DNA from 2 places in the Cupriavidus sp. SS-3 genome. Region 1 is predicted to be linked to the other one. Evidence: predicted binding sites of a transcription regulator. Region 1 holds the regulator's gene; the other holds the start of a gene.
What was found. The regulator sigma-54, encoded in region 1, starts transcription at its own class of promoters, with help from an activator protein. The targets are predictions, from matches to a motif close to TGGCANGNAANCTGCTTT.

Region 1 (8,520 bases):
GACCACGCCGAATTCGGCCAGGTACTTGGTCTGCGCGGTATCGCTGGCCAGCCCCAGCGCATGCGGCCCGATCAGGATGCCGACGGCCAGGTATCCCAGCATCGGCGGCAGCTGCAGCATGCGGAACGCGACCACGCCGAACACGGCGGCGGCCAGCAGCACCAAGGTCAGTTCCAGCGGAGAATGCATCAGGCGGTCAGGGTGACCGGCGAGGCGCGCGGCCGACCCGGCACGGGCACCCTGCCGGCGGAAATACGGCGAGCACGGGCGAGCACGACGCGCGCCAGGGTCGGCTCAGGTGCGGTCGCATTCGTTGGTATACTTCGTCGCCATGATAGCCAATTTCGATGCGGATCGAGCACTCAGGCTCGCCCGCGACACGCTCCAGACTGAAGCCGATGCGGTTTCCGCACTTTCCGGCCGCCTGAACGGCGACTTTGCCCGTGCCGTGCAGCTGATCCTGCTATGCACCGGGCGCGTGGTCGTTTCCGGGATCGGCAAGTCCGGCCATATCGGCCGCAAGGTCGCGGCCACGCTGGCCTCGACCGGCACCCCCGCGTTCTTCGTGCATCCGGCCGAAGCCAGCCACGGCGACCTCGGCATGGTCACGCGCGACGACGTGCTGATCGCCTTCTCCAATTCCGGCGAGACAGGCGAGCTGCTGTCGATCATCCCGATCGTCAAGCGCATCGGCGCGCGCCTGATCTCGGTCACCGGCAACCCGGACTCCAACCTCGCCAAGCTGGCCGACGTCCATCTGGACGCTGCGGTCGAGAAGGAAGCCTGCCCGCTGAACCTGGCGCCGACCGCCAGCACCACCGCCGCGCTGGCGCTGGGCGACGCGCTCGCGGTGGCGGTGCTGGATGCGCGCGGCTTCGGCGAGGAAGACTTCGCCCGCTCGCACCCCGGCGGGGCGCTCGGGCGCAAGCTGCTGACCCACGTGCGCGACGTGATGCGCACCGGCAACGCCGTGCCCGAGGTGCGCGAAAGCACGCCGCTGGCCCAGGCGCTGATGGAAATCACGCGCAAGGGCATGGCCATGACCGCGGTGGTCGATCCCGACGGACGCGCCATCGGCGTGTTCACCGACGGCGACCTGCGCCGCCTGCTGGAAACCCCGCGCGACTGGAAGACCGTGCCGATCGGCGAGGTCATGCACCGCAACCCGCACGTGGTCAACCAGGACCAGCTGGCGGTGGAAGCCGTGCAGGTGATGGAAGCCAACCGCATCAACCAGCTGCTGGTGGTGGACGACGACGGGCGCCTGACCGGCGCGCTGCATATCCACGACCTGACCCGCGCCAAGGTCATCTGAGCCGGCGCGCCACCGACGGCACCAGCAGCACAACGCCAAGGACACCATGCAGGCACTCCTCGCCTCCCTCAGCGGCATCGTCATGCGGCTGCTGCCGCTGCTGCTGATGGCCATCGTGGCGGGCAGCACGTTCTGGCTGGTCCAGATCAACTCCCCCAAGGAAGACCAGGCCGCGCAGACCACCAAGAAGCACGAGCCGGACTACTTCATGGACCGCTTCTCGGCCACCGAGCTGGCGCCCGACGGTAGTACCAAGATCCGCTTCACCGGCGAGCGCATGGTCCATTTCGAGGACGACCAGACCTACGAGGTCACGCGCCCCGCGATGCGCGCCTACGAGCCGGACCGCCCGCCGGTGACCGCGCGCGCCGACATCGGCCGCATGAACGCCGAAGGCACGGTGATCGACCTGTACGGCAATGGCCACGTGCTGCGCCAGCAGGGCAAGGACCCGTCCAAGGATCCGCAGCTGACCGCGGCGTCGAGTTATTTCCAGCTGCTGGTCAATGACGACATCGTCAAGACCGACAAGCCGGTCAAGCTGACGCGCGGGCCCTCGGTCATGACCGCCAACGGACTGATCTTCAATAACGTCACCCGCGAAGTACAATTGCTCGGCAATGTACGCGGCACCATCATCACCGGGCCGTCCCCGGGCCGTGCGCCAGGATCCTGAGTCCCGGTCCGGCGCAGCCGTGCATGCGGTGCCGGCCGGCACCGCCCTGCAGCGCACGCGCCAAAGTCCGCGCAAACCGCACCACCACGCATCCAGACGCCCTCAAGCAACCCTGCCAACATGACCGCTTCCCTGACGACATCGTCCCGTCGACGCACCGCCCCGGCCCTGCTCGCGCTGGCCCTGGCCTTCGGCCTGCTGGCCCAGCCTGCCCTAGCCGAGCGCGCGGACCGCGACAAGCCGATGGTGCTGGAGGCGGACAACGCCAGCTATGACGACGTCAAGCAGATCTATACGCTGACCGGCAACGTGGTGCTGACCAAGGGCACCATGATCCTGAAGTCCGACGCCGCCGAGCTGCGCACCGACCCCGAGGGCTACCAGTTCGCCGTGGCCACCTCGAAGCCGGGCAGGCAGGCCTATATCCGCCAGAAGCGCGAGGGTGTCGACGAATACATCGACGGCTGGGGCGACCGCATCGAGTACGACGGCAAGCAGGAATTCTCAAAGCTGATCGGCAATGCCCGCATGGCGCGGCTGCAGGGCGCCAAGCTGCTCGACGAGATCCGCGGCGCGGTGCTGACCTACGACAGCCGCAAGGAACTCTATACCGCGGCGGGCGGCGGCAGCGGCGATGCCGCGGCGGCCAACCCGTCTGGCCGCGTGCGCGCGGTGCTGTCGCCGCGCCAGGACCAGAAGTCCGGCACCGCAGGCGGCTCGCCGCTGGACCTGAAGTCGGCGCCCGCGCCCGCCAACAAACCCTGACCGTACCCATGACCGATACCGCCACCATTGCCGACAAGCCTGTCGTCGAAGCCAACTCCGTCCTGCCCGGCGGCAGCACGCTGGTCGTGCGCCACCTGAAGAAGCGCTATGGCTCGCGCACGGTGGTCAAGGACGTCTCGCTCGATGTGAAGAGCGGCGAGGTGGTCGGGCTGCTCGGCCCCAACGGCGCGGGCAAGACCACGTCGTTCTACATGATCGTCGGCCTGGTGGCACTGGACGAAGGCGATATCGTGCTCGACGGCGACCACATCAGCGGCCTGCCGATCCACGAGCGCGCGCGCATGGGGCTGTCGTACCTGCCGCAGGAAGCCTCGGTGTTCCGCAAGCTCAACGTCGAGGAGAACATCCGCGCGGTGCTGGAGCTGCAGCTGGACAAGGGCAAGCCGCTGGCCAAGGCCGAGATCGAGCGCCGCCTCGATGCCCTGCTCGACGACCTGCAGATCGCGCACCTGCGCAACAACCCGGCGCTGTCGCTGTCCGGCGGCGAGCGCCGCCGCGTGGAAATCGCGCGCGCGCTGGCGTCGTCGCCGCGCTTCATCCTGCTCGACGAACCCTTCGCCGGCGTGGACCCGATCGCCGTGGGCGAGATCCAGCGCATCGTCAGCTTCCTCAAGGCGCGCAATATCGGCGTGCTGATCACCGACCACAACGTGCGCGAGACGCTCGGCATCTGCGACCACGCCTACATCATCAGCGAAGGCACGGTGCTGGCCGCGGGCCAGCCCGAAGACATCATCGCCAACGACGCCGTGCGGCGCGTCTACCTGGGCGAGAACTTCCGCATGTGACAAGACGGCTGCCCGGCACGGGCAGCCATGGCTGCGCGGCGGGAGAGTCAGCGGCGATCACGGCGCATAAGCGATAGCAATTTCCGTTCCAACATCGGAAAGATGCGCATAAAATAGGTCGCATGAAACCGTCGCTACAGCTCCGCCTCTCCCAGCACCTGGCACTGACCCCGCAGCTGCAACAGTCGATCCGGCTGCTGCAGCTTTCCACGCTGGAACTGCAGCAGGAAGTCGAACAGGCGCTGACGGAAAACCCGCTGCTCGAGCGGGAGAACGACTGGATCGAAAGCCCGCTGCGCGTGGCGGCCGATGGCTCGGTCAACGTACAGAGCGCGCCCGCGCCCGCCCCCGCCGAGCCCCAGGGCAATGGCGACGCCCGCGCCGAAGGCGCCGCCGATGACAGCTACGGCGACAACAGCAGCGGCGACGACTACGGCAACAGCGACTGGAGCCTGGACGACTTCGCCCGCCGGCCGCAAGGCGACGAGGACGAAAAGACGCCGATGCAGCTGCGCGATGCCGAGCCCACGCTGCGCGAATACCTGATGGAGCAACTCACACCGCTGAAGATCTCGGCGCGCGACAAGGGGCTCGCCATCTTCCTGATCGAATCGCTCGACGACGACGGCTACCTGAGCGCCTCGCTCGAAGAGATCTGCGCGGAGCTGCCCGAAGAGCTGGAGTTCGACCCCGACGAAGTCCACGCCATCCTGACGCTGCTGCAGAGCTTCGATCCGGCCGGCGTCGGCGCACGCAATGCCGCCGAATGCCTGGCGCTGCAATTGCGCCGCCTGACCCACCCGCAGCGCGAACTGGCGCTGACCATCGTCACCCATCATCTGGAACTGCTTGCGGTACGCGACTACACGCGGCTGAAGAAGGCGCTGCAGGTCGACGAAGTCGCGCTGAAGGCCGCGCACGACCTGATCCGCTCGCTGGCCCCCTACCCCGGCCACGCGTACAGCCGGCCGGAGGCGGATTTCGTCGTGCCGGACGTATTCGTGCGCAAAAGCGGCAGCGGCTGGGTCGCGCAGCTCAATCCGGATGTGATGCCGAGGCTGCGCATCAACGACATGTACGCCCAGATCCTGCGCGGCGCCAAGGGCGAGACCGGCACCGCGGGGCTGCAGCAAAAGCTGCAGGAGGCGCGCTGGCTGATCAAGAACATCCAGCAAAGGTTCGACACGATCCTGCGTGTCTCGCAAGCCATTGTCGAGCGTCAAAAGAACTTTTTCACCCACGGTGAAATCGCCATGCGCCCCTTGGTTTTGCGGGAGATTGCCGATACACTGGGTTTACACGAGTCAACCATCTCCCGGGTGACGACCAATAAATACATGGCCACGCCGATGGGTACTTTCGAACTGAAGTACTTCTTCGGCAGCCACGTGTCCACCGAAACCGGTGGCGCGGCTTCATCAACGGCCATCCGCGCCTTGATCAAGCAACTGATAGGAGCCGAAGACCCGAGGAATCCCCTTTCCGACAGTCGCATCGCCGAACTGCTGGGTGAGCAAGGCTTCGTTGTCGCACGCCGCACCGTTGCCAAATATCGCGAAGCCCTGAAGATCCCCGCAGTGAATCTCCGCAAGTCTTTGTAGCCGAGCCCACCGCCTGCCTGGTGAGGCTCTTTCAGAAGGAGAAGCGCTATGAACTTCAAGATCAGTGGACACCACCTGGACATCACGCCCCCTCTGCGTGAGTACGTGGAAACGAAGCTGGAGCGAATCGTCAGGCATTTCGATCAAGTCATTGGCGTTAGCGTGCTGCTCTCTGTCGACAATCACAAGGAAAAGGACCGGCGTCAGTACGCGGAAATCAATCTGCATCTAAAGGGCAAGGACATCTTTGTCGAGGCGCATCACGAAGACCTGTATGCGGCGATCGACGCACTCGTCGACAAGCTGGACCGTCAGGTGATTCGCTACAAGGATCGCGTGCAAGGCCACGACCGCGAAGCGGTCAAGTACCAGATGGCCGCAGCGCAAATGCAGCAATAAACCCGTGCCCGGCAGCCCCGCAGAGGGCTGCTGAACCAGGATTCCACAGGCAAGCCGCGCCGAAGCGCGGCTTTTTTGCGCCCTGGCACAGTGCCGGCTGTGGCAGCGGAGCAAACCTTGCCACGCAGGGAAGCCCGAAATGTTCGCAAGCGCAGCGCCAAGGTGTATGCTGCGCCATACAAAGAGAGAGAACTCGTGGCCGCGCCTGCTCGCGCTGCACCGCACAATGCAAGGGTAGCCGCTGCTCTATAATGGGCCGGACGTCTCCTCCGCCGGCGGCGGTCAGGGAGCCAGCCGCTGCCCGGCGGAACGATCCGCCCGCTAACTGAAATCCTGCGCATCGCCCATGAATCGTTTGGCCAAATTGCTGCCACCCGGCAACATCACCCTCGACGTCAGCGTCACCAGCAAGAAGCGTGTGTTCGAGCAGGCCGGGCTCCTCTTCGAGAACAACCATGGCGTGGCGCGCGCCATCGTCACCGACAACCTGTTCGCGCGCGAGTCGCTGGGTTCGACCGGACTGGGCGCCGGCGTGGCGATTCCGCACGGGCGCATCAAGGGCCTGAAGCAGCCCCTTGCCGCCTTCATGCGCCTGGCCGAGCCGATTCCGTTCGAATCGCCGGACGGCAAGCCGGTGTCGCTGCTGATCTTCCTGCTGGTGCCGGAACAGGCCACACAGCAGCACCTGGAAATTTTGTCCGAGATCGCGCAACTGCTGTCGGATCGCGACATGCGCGAGGGCCTGGCGACCCTGCCCACGCCCGATGCCGTGCACGAACTGCTGATCGCATGGCATCCCTGATCCACTGACTCCCCCGGAGCGGGCCGGCACCAGACCGGGCAAGCGCCACGCGCTTCGAACACCGCCTTACCAGCCATACCGCATGGAACTCACCGGCGTCACCTCCCAGTCCATCTTCGACGACAACGCAGCCGACCTCAAACTCTCGTGGGTCGCCGGCCTGGAGGGCGCGGACCGCGCCTTTGACGTGGAATTCGCCCGCGAAGCGACCTCCGCCGCAGACCTGGTGGGCCACCTCAACCTGATCCACCCGAACCGGATCCAGGTCCTCGGCAAGCCCGAAATCACGTACTACCAGCGGCTCGACGACGAGACGCGCAAGCGCCAGATGGGCGAACTGATCCTGCTGGAGCCGCCGTTCCTGGTGATCGCCGACGGCATGGAGCCGCCGCCGGACCTGGAACTGCGCTGCACGCGCTCGTCGACGCCGCTGTTCACCACGCCGGTGTCGTCCGCCGCGGTGATCGACCACCTGCGCCTGTACCTGTCGCGCATCTCGGCGCCGCGCGTGACCATGCACGGGGTGTTCCTCGACATCCTCGGCATGGGCGTGCTGATCATGGGCGAGTCGGGCCTCGGCAAGAGCGAACTGGGCCTGGAACTGATCTCGCGCGGCCACGGGCTGGTGGCCGACGACGCCGTCGATTTCGTCCGGCTGGGGCCGGATTTCATCGAAGGCCGCTGCCCCCCGCTGCTGCAGAACCTGCTGGAAGTGCGCGGCCTGGGGCTGCTCGACATCAAGACCATCTTCGGCGAGACCGCGGTGCGGCGGAAGATGAAGATCAAGCTGGTGGTGCAGCTGGTGCGGCGCAACGACGGCGAATTCGAGCGGCTGCCGCTGGATTCGCAGTACCTGGACGTGCTCGGGCTTCCCATCCACATGGTCAAGATCCAGGTGGCGGCCGGCCGCAACCTTGCCGTGCTGGTCGAGGCCGCCGTGCGCAACACCATCCTGCGCCTGCGCGGCATCGACACGCTGCGCGACTTCATGGACCGCCAGCGCGCCGCGATGCAGGCCGATGCGGTCTCGCGCGGCCAGGGCCGGCTGCTGTAAGCCACCGTCCGCCGCGGTTTTCAATTGCTTACAACGGCGTGGCAAGCGCTCGTCAACGTTTCTCAGGCATGCTCCGTTTTGTGCTGTAATGGGCATCACGCCCGTTGCGGAAGCTGCAACGCCGACCCCGGCGCGCGGCGATAAGGTTGTCCACCCCCGAGGAGAGCAAGCATGAAGACCCTGATTGCAGTGTGCGCGTTAGTGACCCCGCTGTTCGCAGCCAGCGCCTTTGCGCAGACCGCCACGCCGGCCACCCCTGCTACGCCGGCCAAGCCGTCGGCCGCGGCCCCGGCAACGCCTGCCGTGCCGGCCACGCCTGCCACCCCGGCCAATCCGGACAAGCCCGCGGCCAACACCCAGCAGGACAAGATGAAGGCTTGCAATGCGCAGGCCTCCGGCAAGAAGGGCGACGAACGCAAGGCGTTCATGAAGGAATGCCTGTCGAAGTCCGGCGCGCCCAAGACCCAGCAGGACAAGATGGCTGCCTGCAGCAAGTCTGGCAAGGGCAAGAAGGGCGATGAATACAAGGCCTACATGAAGGAATGCCTGTCGAAGGCAGCCTGAGCGCCACCACCGGCGAAATGGCGACCTAAATGGCGAACCGGGCGGTTCGCCATTTTTTCTGCTGTCAAACTGCTGTCATGACGCAGCCGGCACCTGATGCTATGCTTCAGTTGCTATGCGCATCATCCTCATCACCGGCATATCCGGTTCCGGCAAGTCCGTCGCACTGAACGTCCTCGAAGATGCAGGCTACTACTGCGTGGACAACCTGCCGGCGCAGTTCATCCCTGAACTGACCCGCTACCTCGACAGCCAGGGCTACACGCACCTGGGCGTGGCTACCGACATCCGCAGCCGCGAGTCGCTCGACCAGCTGCCCGACACCGTGCGCGCGCTGGCCGCCGAGCACCAGGTCGAGGTCATTTTCCTGACCGCCAGCACCGACGCCCTGGTGCAGCGCTACTCCGAGACGCGGCGCCGCCATCCGCTGTCGGCACGCACCGACGGCGTGGCCGGTGGCGGCGGCGCGTTCAACGACACGGCGCTGATGGAAGCGATCGAGATGGAGCGCGCGCTGCTGAGCCCGCTTGCCGAG
Region 2 (8,520 bases), on a different contig from region 1:
CATCAGCAGCAGGCTCACGCCGAAGGTGGCCAGCAGCGTTTCCAGCGGGCGCCCGTACAGGTGGCGCAGCACCAGCCGTTCCAGCACGAAGCCCACCACCGCGGCTGCCAGGAACGAAGCCGGCAGCGCCGCGGGCAGATACCAGTCCAGCGCGCCCGGCGCGTAGGCGCGGAACAGCGACTGCACCACATAGGTGGCATAGGCGCCGATCATCAGGAATTCGCCGTGCGCCATGTTGATCACGCCGATCAGGCCATAGGTGATGGCCAGGCCAAGCGCGGCCAGCAGCAGCACGCTGCCCAGGCTCAGGCCGGCGAACAGGTTGCCGATCACTTCGGCGCGGCGCTGGTCGCCCTGCAGCGTGTCCAGCGCCTGCTGCGCGGCCAGCCGCACGCCGCCGTCGGGCTCGCGGTAGCGGCCGGCGCTGTCGCGTTCCACCAGCGGCGCCAGCTTCTGGCGGCTCTGCGGGTTGCTGTCGCGGCCCAGGATGCGGATGGCTTCGAGGCGCGCGTCGCGCGCGGCGGGCCCGGGCGTGGCGGCCATCACCAGGTTGGCCCAGATCACGTCCAGGCTGGCGCGCAGGCCGGCATCGGCCTCGGTCTTGCGCGCGGCTTCGACCGCCGCCAGCGACGCGCTTTCCGGCTGGTCACGCAGGGTGGCCACCGCCTGGGCGCGCACGGCAATGTCCGGCGACTGCAGCAGCAGGCTGCTGGCGGCGCTGTCGACCAGTGCGCGCAGGCTGTTGTTCAGCGTCAGCGACTCGAGCTCGTCGGCCTTGACCGTGACCGGCTTGCCGGTGATCGCATCGACCAGCTTGTCGCCATCCTGGCGCACCATGCCGGCCGACGGCGCGTATTGCAGGGCGTCGTCCTGCAAGGCCTTCAAAATCGGTCCGGCCTCATCGGGCGATGCGTTGGCCAGCGCGGACAGCGCGGCGGTCTTGGCGTCGAAGTCGTCTTCGGCCAGCGGCTTCAGGTCGGCCTGCGTCAGCGCGGCGGCCCACGGTGCCGAGGCCAGCAGCAGCGCTGCCAGCAGGGCGCGCAGCCACGGCTTGGCGGGAAAGGATATCGAATGGCACATGAGGGCTGGCAAGTGACGATGGTGGATAACCAGGCTGGGGGTGCGCTCCCCTCTCCCGCAAGCGGGAGAGGGGAGCAAACCAGCGGTAGGCGACCGCTCCTTACATCACCTTGTCCGGCTTGCCTTCATTGCCCGCGATGAACGGGCTCCACGGCTGCGCGCGCACCGCCTTCGGCGTCTTCCACACCACCGCGAACTGGCCGTCGCCCTTGACCTCGCCGATCATCACCGGCTTGTACAGGTGGTGGTTCTCGCCCATGGTCAGGGTGAAGCCGTCCGGCGCCTTGAAGGTCTGGCCGTACATCGCGGCGCGCACCTTGTTGGTGTCGGTGCTGCCGGCCTTCTTCACCGCCTGCGCCCACATGTGGATGCCCACGTAGGTGGCTTCCATCGGGTCGTTGGTCACGCGCTTGTCGCCGCCGGGCAGGTTGTTGGCCTTGACCCAGGCGGCCCACTGCTTGCGGAAGGCGTCGTTCTCGGGGTTCTTGACCGACATGAAGTAGTTCCACGCGGCCAGGTGGCCCACCAGCGGCTTGGTGTCGATGCCGCGCAGTTCCTCTTCGCCGACCGAGAACGCCACCACCGGCACGTCCTTGGCCTTGAGCCCGGCGTTGCCCAGCTCCTTGTAGAACGGCACGTTGGAATCGCCGTTGATGGTGGAGATCACCGCGGTCTTGCCGCCCTGCGAGAACTTCTTGATATTGGCGACGATGGTCTGGTAGTCGCTGTGGCCGAACGGGGTGTAGACCTCTTCGATGTCCTTGTCGGCCACGCCCTTGCTCTTCAGGAAGGCGCGCAGGATCTTGTTGGTGGTGCGCGGGTAGACATAGTCGGTGCCGAGCAGGAAGAACCGTTTGGCGCCGCCGCCCTCCTTGCTCATCAGGTATTCCACCGCGGGAATGGCCTGCTGGTTGGGCGCCGCGCCGGTGTAGAAGACGTTCTTCGACATCTCTTCGCCTTCATACTGCACCGGGTAGAACAGCAGGGAGTTGAGCTCTTCGTAGACCGGCAGCACCGACTTGCGCGACACCGAGGTCCAGCAGCCGAAGGTCACCGCGACCTTGTCCTTGCTGACCAGCTGGCGCGCCTTCTCGGCGAACAGCGGCCAGTTGGAGGCCGGGTCCACCACCACCGGTTCCAGCTTGCGCCCGAGCACGCCGCCGCTCTTGTTGATCTCGTCGATGGTCATCAGCGCCACGTCCTTCAGCGACGTTTCGGAGATCGCCATGGTGCCGGACAGCGAATGCAGGATGCCGACCTTGATCGGCTCCTTGGACTGCGCCAGCGCCAGCGGGCTGGTACCGATCATCGCCGCGGCGGCTATCGCCGACAGCTTCAGCATGTCACGTCGTTGCATTTGCAGCTCCCGTTTGTGGTGTTGGTCAGGGACTACGCTCCCCGGGGTGATGCATCTGCAACTAGCGTGCCACGGCGATATCGCCCGCGCGGCGCGGCCACAGGCGGTGCGGGGGCCCAGGCACCGCCCGCCTGGCGCGTCCGCACCATCACCGTGCAGCGAATCAGCGCACTGCGACAGTGCGTGCCGGCCGGCGCGGCCGATCCCGGTGCATGGCGCACATTGCCGGAACCGGCTTGCGCCACCGTGGCGCCATTGGCAAGGGCCGGCGTGCCAGCGCACTCGCCGGCGTCGATTAAGCGGGCGCTTAAACCCGGATTCGAATGCATGTAAATCCGTACATTCAATGATTAAGGCCGGCGCGCCGCGGCACTACGGTGAAAGATGGCCGCGGTCCCGCCTGACGACCCGGCCGTGGCATTTCCCGGACCCACATAAAAGGAAGGAGAAACCATGCCGTACGCTGCCGACCCCCACGCATCCCCCGCCGAGCCGCAGCCGCAGCCGCGCGCCACCCCGTACTGGCGCCCGCGTCGCGGCAAGCTGGCCCTGGCGGCGCTGGCGCTGACCCTGGGCGCCTGCGGCGGCGGCGACGATCCCCCGCCTCCGCCCCCGCCACCGCCGGTCACGCCCACTGCCGGCTGCGAACTCGATGGCAGTACCGGCGGCCAGGCGGTAGTGCTGCCGGGCGACCCCAACGCGCCGGAGCAGGCGACCGGCTATGCGCCCAAGGTCACGGTCTACAGCAAGACCTATATGGCGGTGACCAACAACCCGGTCTCGACCAAGGCGGCGTGCGACGTGCTGAAGGCCGGCGGCACCGCGATCGACGCCGCGGTGGCGGCGCAGATGGTGCTGAACCTGGTCGAGCCGCAATCGTCCGGCATCGGCGGCGGTGCCTTCATCCTGCATTACGACGCGACGACCCGGCAGCTCACCGCCTACGACGGCCGCGAGACCGCGCCGGCCGCCGCCGACGAGAACTACCTGCGCTGGAAGTCCGCGGCCGACCCGACCACGCCCCTGCCCAATGCCCAGCGCAGCGGCCGCTCGATCGGCACCCCGGGCACGCTGCGCGTGCTCGAGCTGGCCCACCGCGACTACGGCAAGACTGCCTGGAAGGAACTGTTCGCGCCGGCGATCAAGCTGGCCACCGACGGTTTCGCGATCCCGCCGCGCATGGCCGCCGCGATCTCCGACAGCGCCACCGTCGCCAATATCAAGCGCGATCCGGAGATGGCTGCCTACTTCCTGAATCCCGACGGCACCCCGCGCGCGGTCAACACCGTGCTGCGCAACCCCGCGCTGGCGGCGGTCTTCAGCGCCGTCGCCGCGGACGGCGCCGACGCCTTCTACAAGAACGGGCCGATCGCGCAGGCCATCGTCGCCAAGATCCAGACCACCTACGACGGCAACACCACGCCGGGCGTTACCACGCTGGACGACCTGGCCAACTACCAGGCCAAGAAGCGCACGCCGGTGTGCACCACCTACCGCCAGTACGAGGTATGCGGCATGCCGCCGCCGTCGTCGGGCGGGATCGCGGTGGCGCAGATCCTGGGCATCGTCGAGAACTTCGACATGGCGGCGCACAAGCCCACGCTGGTCGACCAGAACGGCGGCCGGCCCAGCGTGCTGGGCGCCCACCTGATGGGCGAAGCCGGCCACCTGGCCTATGCCGACCGCAACAAGTACGTGGCCGACACCGACTTCATCCCGTTGCCCGGCGGCACCCCGGACACCATGCTGAACAAGCCCTACCTGAGCCAGCGCGCCAGCCTGATCAGCACCACCGGCTCGATGGTCACGCCGGTGGCGGCGGGCAACCTCGGCGACGTGCCGCTGGCGCCGTCGATGGTGGAGGAGCGCGGCACCACGCACCTGTCGCTGCATGACAAGTACGGCAACGTGGTGGCGATGACCACCACCATCGAGGCCGGCCTGGGCTCGTACCACATGACCAACGGCTTCCTGCTCAACAACGAGCTGACCGACTTCAATGCCGATCCGGCGCCGGGGGGCGTGCGGGTGGCCAACCGGCTGCAGCCCGGCAAGCGCCCGCGCAGCTCGATGGCGCCCACGGTGGTGTTCCAGCGCAACAGCGACGGCTCGCGCGGCGACTTCTACATGACCACCGGCTCGCCGGGCGGCGCCACCATCATTCAGTTCGTGGCCAAGACCCTGGTGGCTTCGCTGGACTGGGGGCTGGATGCGCAGCAGGCGGTGTCGATGATCGACTTCGGCGGCAATAACGCGAGCGCGGGCTCGCCCATGATCGTCGGCGGCGAGCATCCCAACGTCGACACCAGCACGCCGGCCGGCGGCCTGCCGGGCGACAACGACCCGCTGGTCAGGGGCCTGCGCAACCTGGGCCACACCGTCAATACGGCGGCGCAGTCCAGCGGGCTGAGCGCCATCATCCGCACCACCATCGGCGGCTCGGCGGTGCTGGTCGGCGGCGCCGACCCGCGGCGCGAGGGCGTGGTGCTGGGGGACACGTTCAAGCCCTGACGAAGCCGCGACCAAAGAAAAAGGGGCCCCGCGGGGCCCCTTTTTTTCGATGCCAGGACGCCGGTCCTTACATCACCATCATGTTGGCGTTCAGGTTGTGCATGATCCACAGCGAACCCGCCACCACGATCACCAGGATCAGCGCCGTGAACAGCAGCGCGATCACGTTGCTGCGCTGCTCGGACGACGAGTCCAGGTGCAGGAAATACTTCAGGTGCACGATCATCTGGACCACGGCCATGCCCAGGATGGTCCACAGGATGGTGCCCTTGTCCATGGTGCCGTCCATCACGATCTTGAACGGGATCACCGTCAGGATCACGGCGAGGATGAAGCCGATTGCGTAGCCCTTGAAGCTGGCGTGGCCGCCAGCGTGGCTGTCATGCGCGTGTGAGTCGTGGGCGCCGTGCGCCGCCGGTGCGTTGTGTTGTGCCATCACAGATGTCCCATCAGGTAGACCACGGTAAACACGCCGATCCAGACCACGTCCAGGAAGTGCCAGAACAGCGACAGGCACATCAGGCGCTTGCTCAGCGTCGGGGTGATGCCCTTCTTGCCCAGCTGCCACATCAGCACGATCATCCACAGCATGCCGCTGGCGACGTGCAGACCGTGGGTGCCGACCAGCGTGAAGAACGACGACAGGAACGCGCTGCGGCCGGGGCCCGCGCCTTCGGCGATCAGGTGGTGGAATTCGTTGATTTCCATCGCCATGAACGCCAGCCCCAGCAGGAAGGTGATGCCAAGCCAGGTCTGCACGTGCTTGAGGCTGCGGTTCTGCAGCGAGATCATCGCCATGCCGTACGTGATCGAGGAGAACAGCAGGATGAAGGTCTCCACCAGCACGTAGTTGAGCTCGAACAGCTCCTTCGCCGACGGGCCGCCTGCCAGTTCGCCGCGCAGCACGGCGAAGGCCGCGAACAGTCCGGCGAAGATGATGCAGTCGCTCATCAGGTAGATCCAGAAGCCATACACCGTATTGGCACTGGTATCGTGGTGCGCATGGTCATGGCCATGCGCGTCGGCTTTGGCCGGTGCGCCGGCCTGCGCGGGGATGCGGTCTAGGACTTGAGTCGACATGGTTCTCAGGCTTGCGAAGCAATGCGCTGCAGATGGCGCGTTTCGATCTGCTCGACCTCGGTGGCCGGCACGTAGTAGTCGATATGGTCGTCGTTGCTGCGGTGGATGAACGCCCACACCATGCCCACCAGGCCAACGATGGCCATCCACCAGATATGCCAGGTCAGGGCAAAGCCGAACACCAGGCTGAAGGCACCGATGATGAAGCCCGCGCCCGTGTTCTTGGGCATGTGGATCTTCTCGTAGCCTTCGGTCGGCAGGGTCTCGCCACGCGCCTTCATGTCGGCGAACGCGTCCAGGTCACGCACCACCGGGGTGTGCGCGAAGTTGTAGAACGGCGGCGGCGACGAGGTGGCCCACTCGAGCGTGCGGCCGCCCCACGGGTCGCCGGTCACGTCGGCCAGCTTCTTGCGGTCGCGGATCGACACCACGATCTGCAGCACCTGGAAGAAGATGCCCAGCGCGACGAACACCACGCCCACCACGGCCAGGTACAGCCACGGCGTCCAGGCCGGGTTGTCGGTATGGTTCAGGCGGCGGGTCATGCCCATCAGGCCCAGCACGTACAGCGGCATGAAGGCGAAGTAGAAGCCCACCAGCCAGCACCAGAACGAAGCCTTGCCCAGGCGCTCGTTCAGCTTGAAGCCGAACGCCTTCGGCCACCAGTAGGTGATGCCGGCCAGGTAGCCGAACAGCACGCCGCCGATGATCACGTTGTGGAAGTGGGCGATCAGGAACAGGCTGTTGTGCAGCACGAAGTCGGCCGCCGGCACGGCCATCAGCACGCCGGTCATGCCACCGATCACGAAGGTGATCATGAAGCCCAGCGTCCACAGCACCGGCGAGGTCATCTGCACGCGGCCGCGGTACATGGTGAACAGCCAGTTGAAGATCTTCACCCCGGTCGGGATGGAGATGATCATGGTGGTGATGCCGAAGAACGCGTTGACGTTGGCGCCCGAGCCCATCGTGAAGAAGTGGTGCAGCCACACGATGAACGACAGCACCATGATCGCGGCGGTCGCGTACACCATGCCCTTGTAGCCGAACAGCTTCTTGCCCGAGAACGTGGCGATGACTTCAGAGAAGATGCCGAACGCCGGCAGGATCAGGATGTACACCTCGGGGTGGCCCCAGATCCAGATCAGGTTCACGTACATCATGGCGTTGCCGCCACCGTCGTTCGTGAAGAAATGCATGCCGAGGTAGCGGTCCAGGCCCAGCAGCGCCAGGGTCACGGTCAGCACCGGGAAGGCGGCAACGATCAGCACGTTGGTGCACAGCGCGGTCCAGGTGAACACCGGCATGCGCATCAGCGTCATGCCAGGCGCGCGCATGCGCAGGATCGTCACCAGGAAGTTCACGCCGGTCAGCAAGGTGCCCAGGCCTGAGATCTGCAAGCTCCAGAGGTAATAGTCCACCCCTACGCCCGGGCTGTAGTCCAGCCCCGACAGCGGCGGATAGGCCAGCCAGCCGGTCTTGGCGAATTCACCGACGCCCAGCGAGATGTTGACCAGCATGGCGCCCGCCACGAACAGCCAGAACGACAGCGTGTTCAGGAACGGGAAGGCCACGTCGCGCGCGCCGATCTGCAGCGGCACGACCAGGTTCATCAGGCCGGTCATCAGCGGCATGGCCACGAAGAAGATCATGATCACGCCATGGGCGGTGAAGATCTGGTCGTAGTGCTCGGGCGGCAGCACGCCGGTGGCGCCATTGGTGGCCAGCGCCAGCTGGGTGCGCATCATGACCGCGTCGGCAAAGCCGCGCAGCAGCATGATCAGCGCCACCAGGCAGTACATCACGCCGATCTTCTTGTGATCGACCGAGGTGAACCACTCGTTCCAGAGATAGCCCCACTTCTTGAAATAGGTGATCGCGCCCAGCAGCGCGGCACCGCCCAGGGCGACACCGGCCAGCACGACCATGATGATCGGCTCATGAAACGGAATCGCCGACAAACTCAACTTGCCAAACATCATTGCTCCCAGGATTACGCGCCCGCCGGCAGCGCAGCCGGCGTGGTCAAGGACAGCTGCTCTTCACCGAGGGTGTTGCGCGACGTGCAGATCGGGCCGCCCTTGAACCCGTCGGCGGCCAGTGCGGCGCCGCCGTGGCCCATGTACTTGTGCAGGATGTTGTGGAAGAGCTGGTCTTCCACCTTGCCGTAGTACGTGACCGGCTCCTTCTCGCTGGGTTGTGCCAGCGTCTTGTAGCCTTCGACGCCCAGTTCGGTCGACGAAGCGCGAACCTTGGCCACCCACTGGTCGAACTCGTAGTTCGACATGGCGTCGGCCTTGAACTTCATGCCCGAGAAGCCGCCGCCGCTGTAGTTGGCGGACACGCCGTCATACGAGCCGGCATGGTTGGCGATCAGGTGCAGCTTGGTCTCCATCCCCGCCATGGCGTACACCTGGCTGCCCAGTTGCGGGATGAAGAACGAATTCATGATCGAATCCGAGGTGATCTTGAAGTTCACCGGGGTGTCGACC

Region 2: a site for sigma-54 is predicted at 2,492-2,509, ahead of urtA (urea ABC transporter substrate-binding protein). Genes of this name have one in related genera too.

The regions. Positions count from the first base shown of each region.
Region 1 is NZ_JAYLVT010000005.1:200,087-208,606, forward strand. It holds gene U9J39_RS10510 (cation:proton antiporter domain-containing protein) at 1-189, opposite strand, end outside; gene U9J39_RS10515 (KpsF/GutQ family sugar-phosphate isomerase) at 332-1,315, shown strand; gene lptC (LPS export ABC transporter periplasmic protein LptC) at 1,362-1,991, shown strand; gene lptA (lipopolysaccharide transport periplasmic protein LptA) at 2,112-2,756, shown strand; gene lptB (LPS export ABC transporter ATP-binding protein) at 2,765-3,565, shown strand; gene U9J39_RS10535 (RNA polymerase factor sigma-54) at 3,688-5,166, shown strand; gene hpf (ribosome hibernation-promoting factor, HPF/YfiA family) at 5,215-5,565, shown strand; gene U9J39_RS10545 (PTS sugar transporter subunit IIA) at 5,912-6,367, shown strand; gene hprK (HPr(Ser) kinase/phosphatase) at 6,450-7,421, shown strand; gene U9J39_RS10555 (PsiF family protein) at 7,593-7,985, shown strand; gene rapZ (RNase adapter RapZ) at 8,101-8,520, shown strand, end outside.
Region 2 is NZ_JAYLVT010000003.1:98,897-107,416, reverse strand. It holds gene urtB (urea ABC transporter permease subunit UrtB) at 1-1,080, opposite strand, end outside; gene urtA (urea ABC transporter substrate-binding protein) at 1,181-2,437, opposite strand; gene U9J39_RS06390 (gamma-glutamyltransferase family protein) at 2,891-4,948, shown strand; gene cyoD (cytochrome o ubiquinol oxidase subunit IV) at 5,016-5,384, opposite strand; gene cyoC (cytochrome o ubiquinol oxidase subunit III) at 5,384-6,028, opposite strand; gene cyoB (cytochrome o ubiquinol oxidase subunit I) at 6,034-8,007, opposite strand; gene cyoA (ubiquinol oxidase subunit II) at 8,022-8,520, opposite strand, start outside.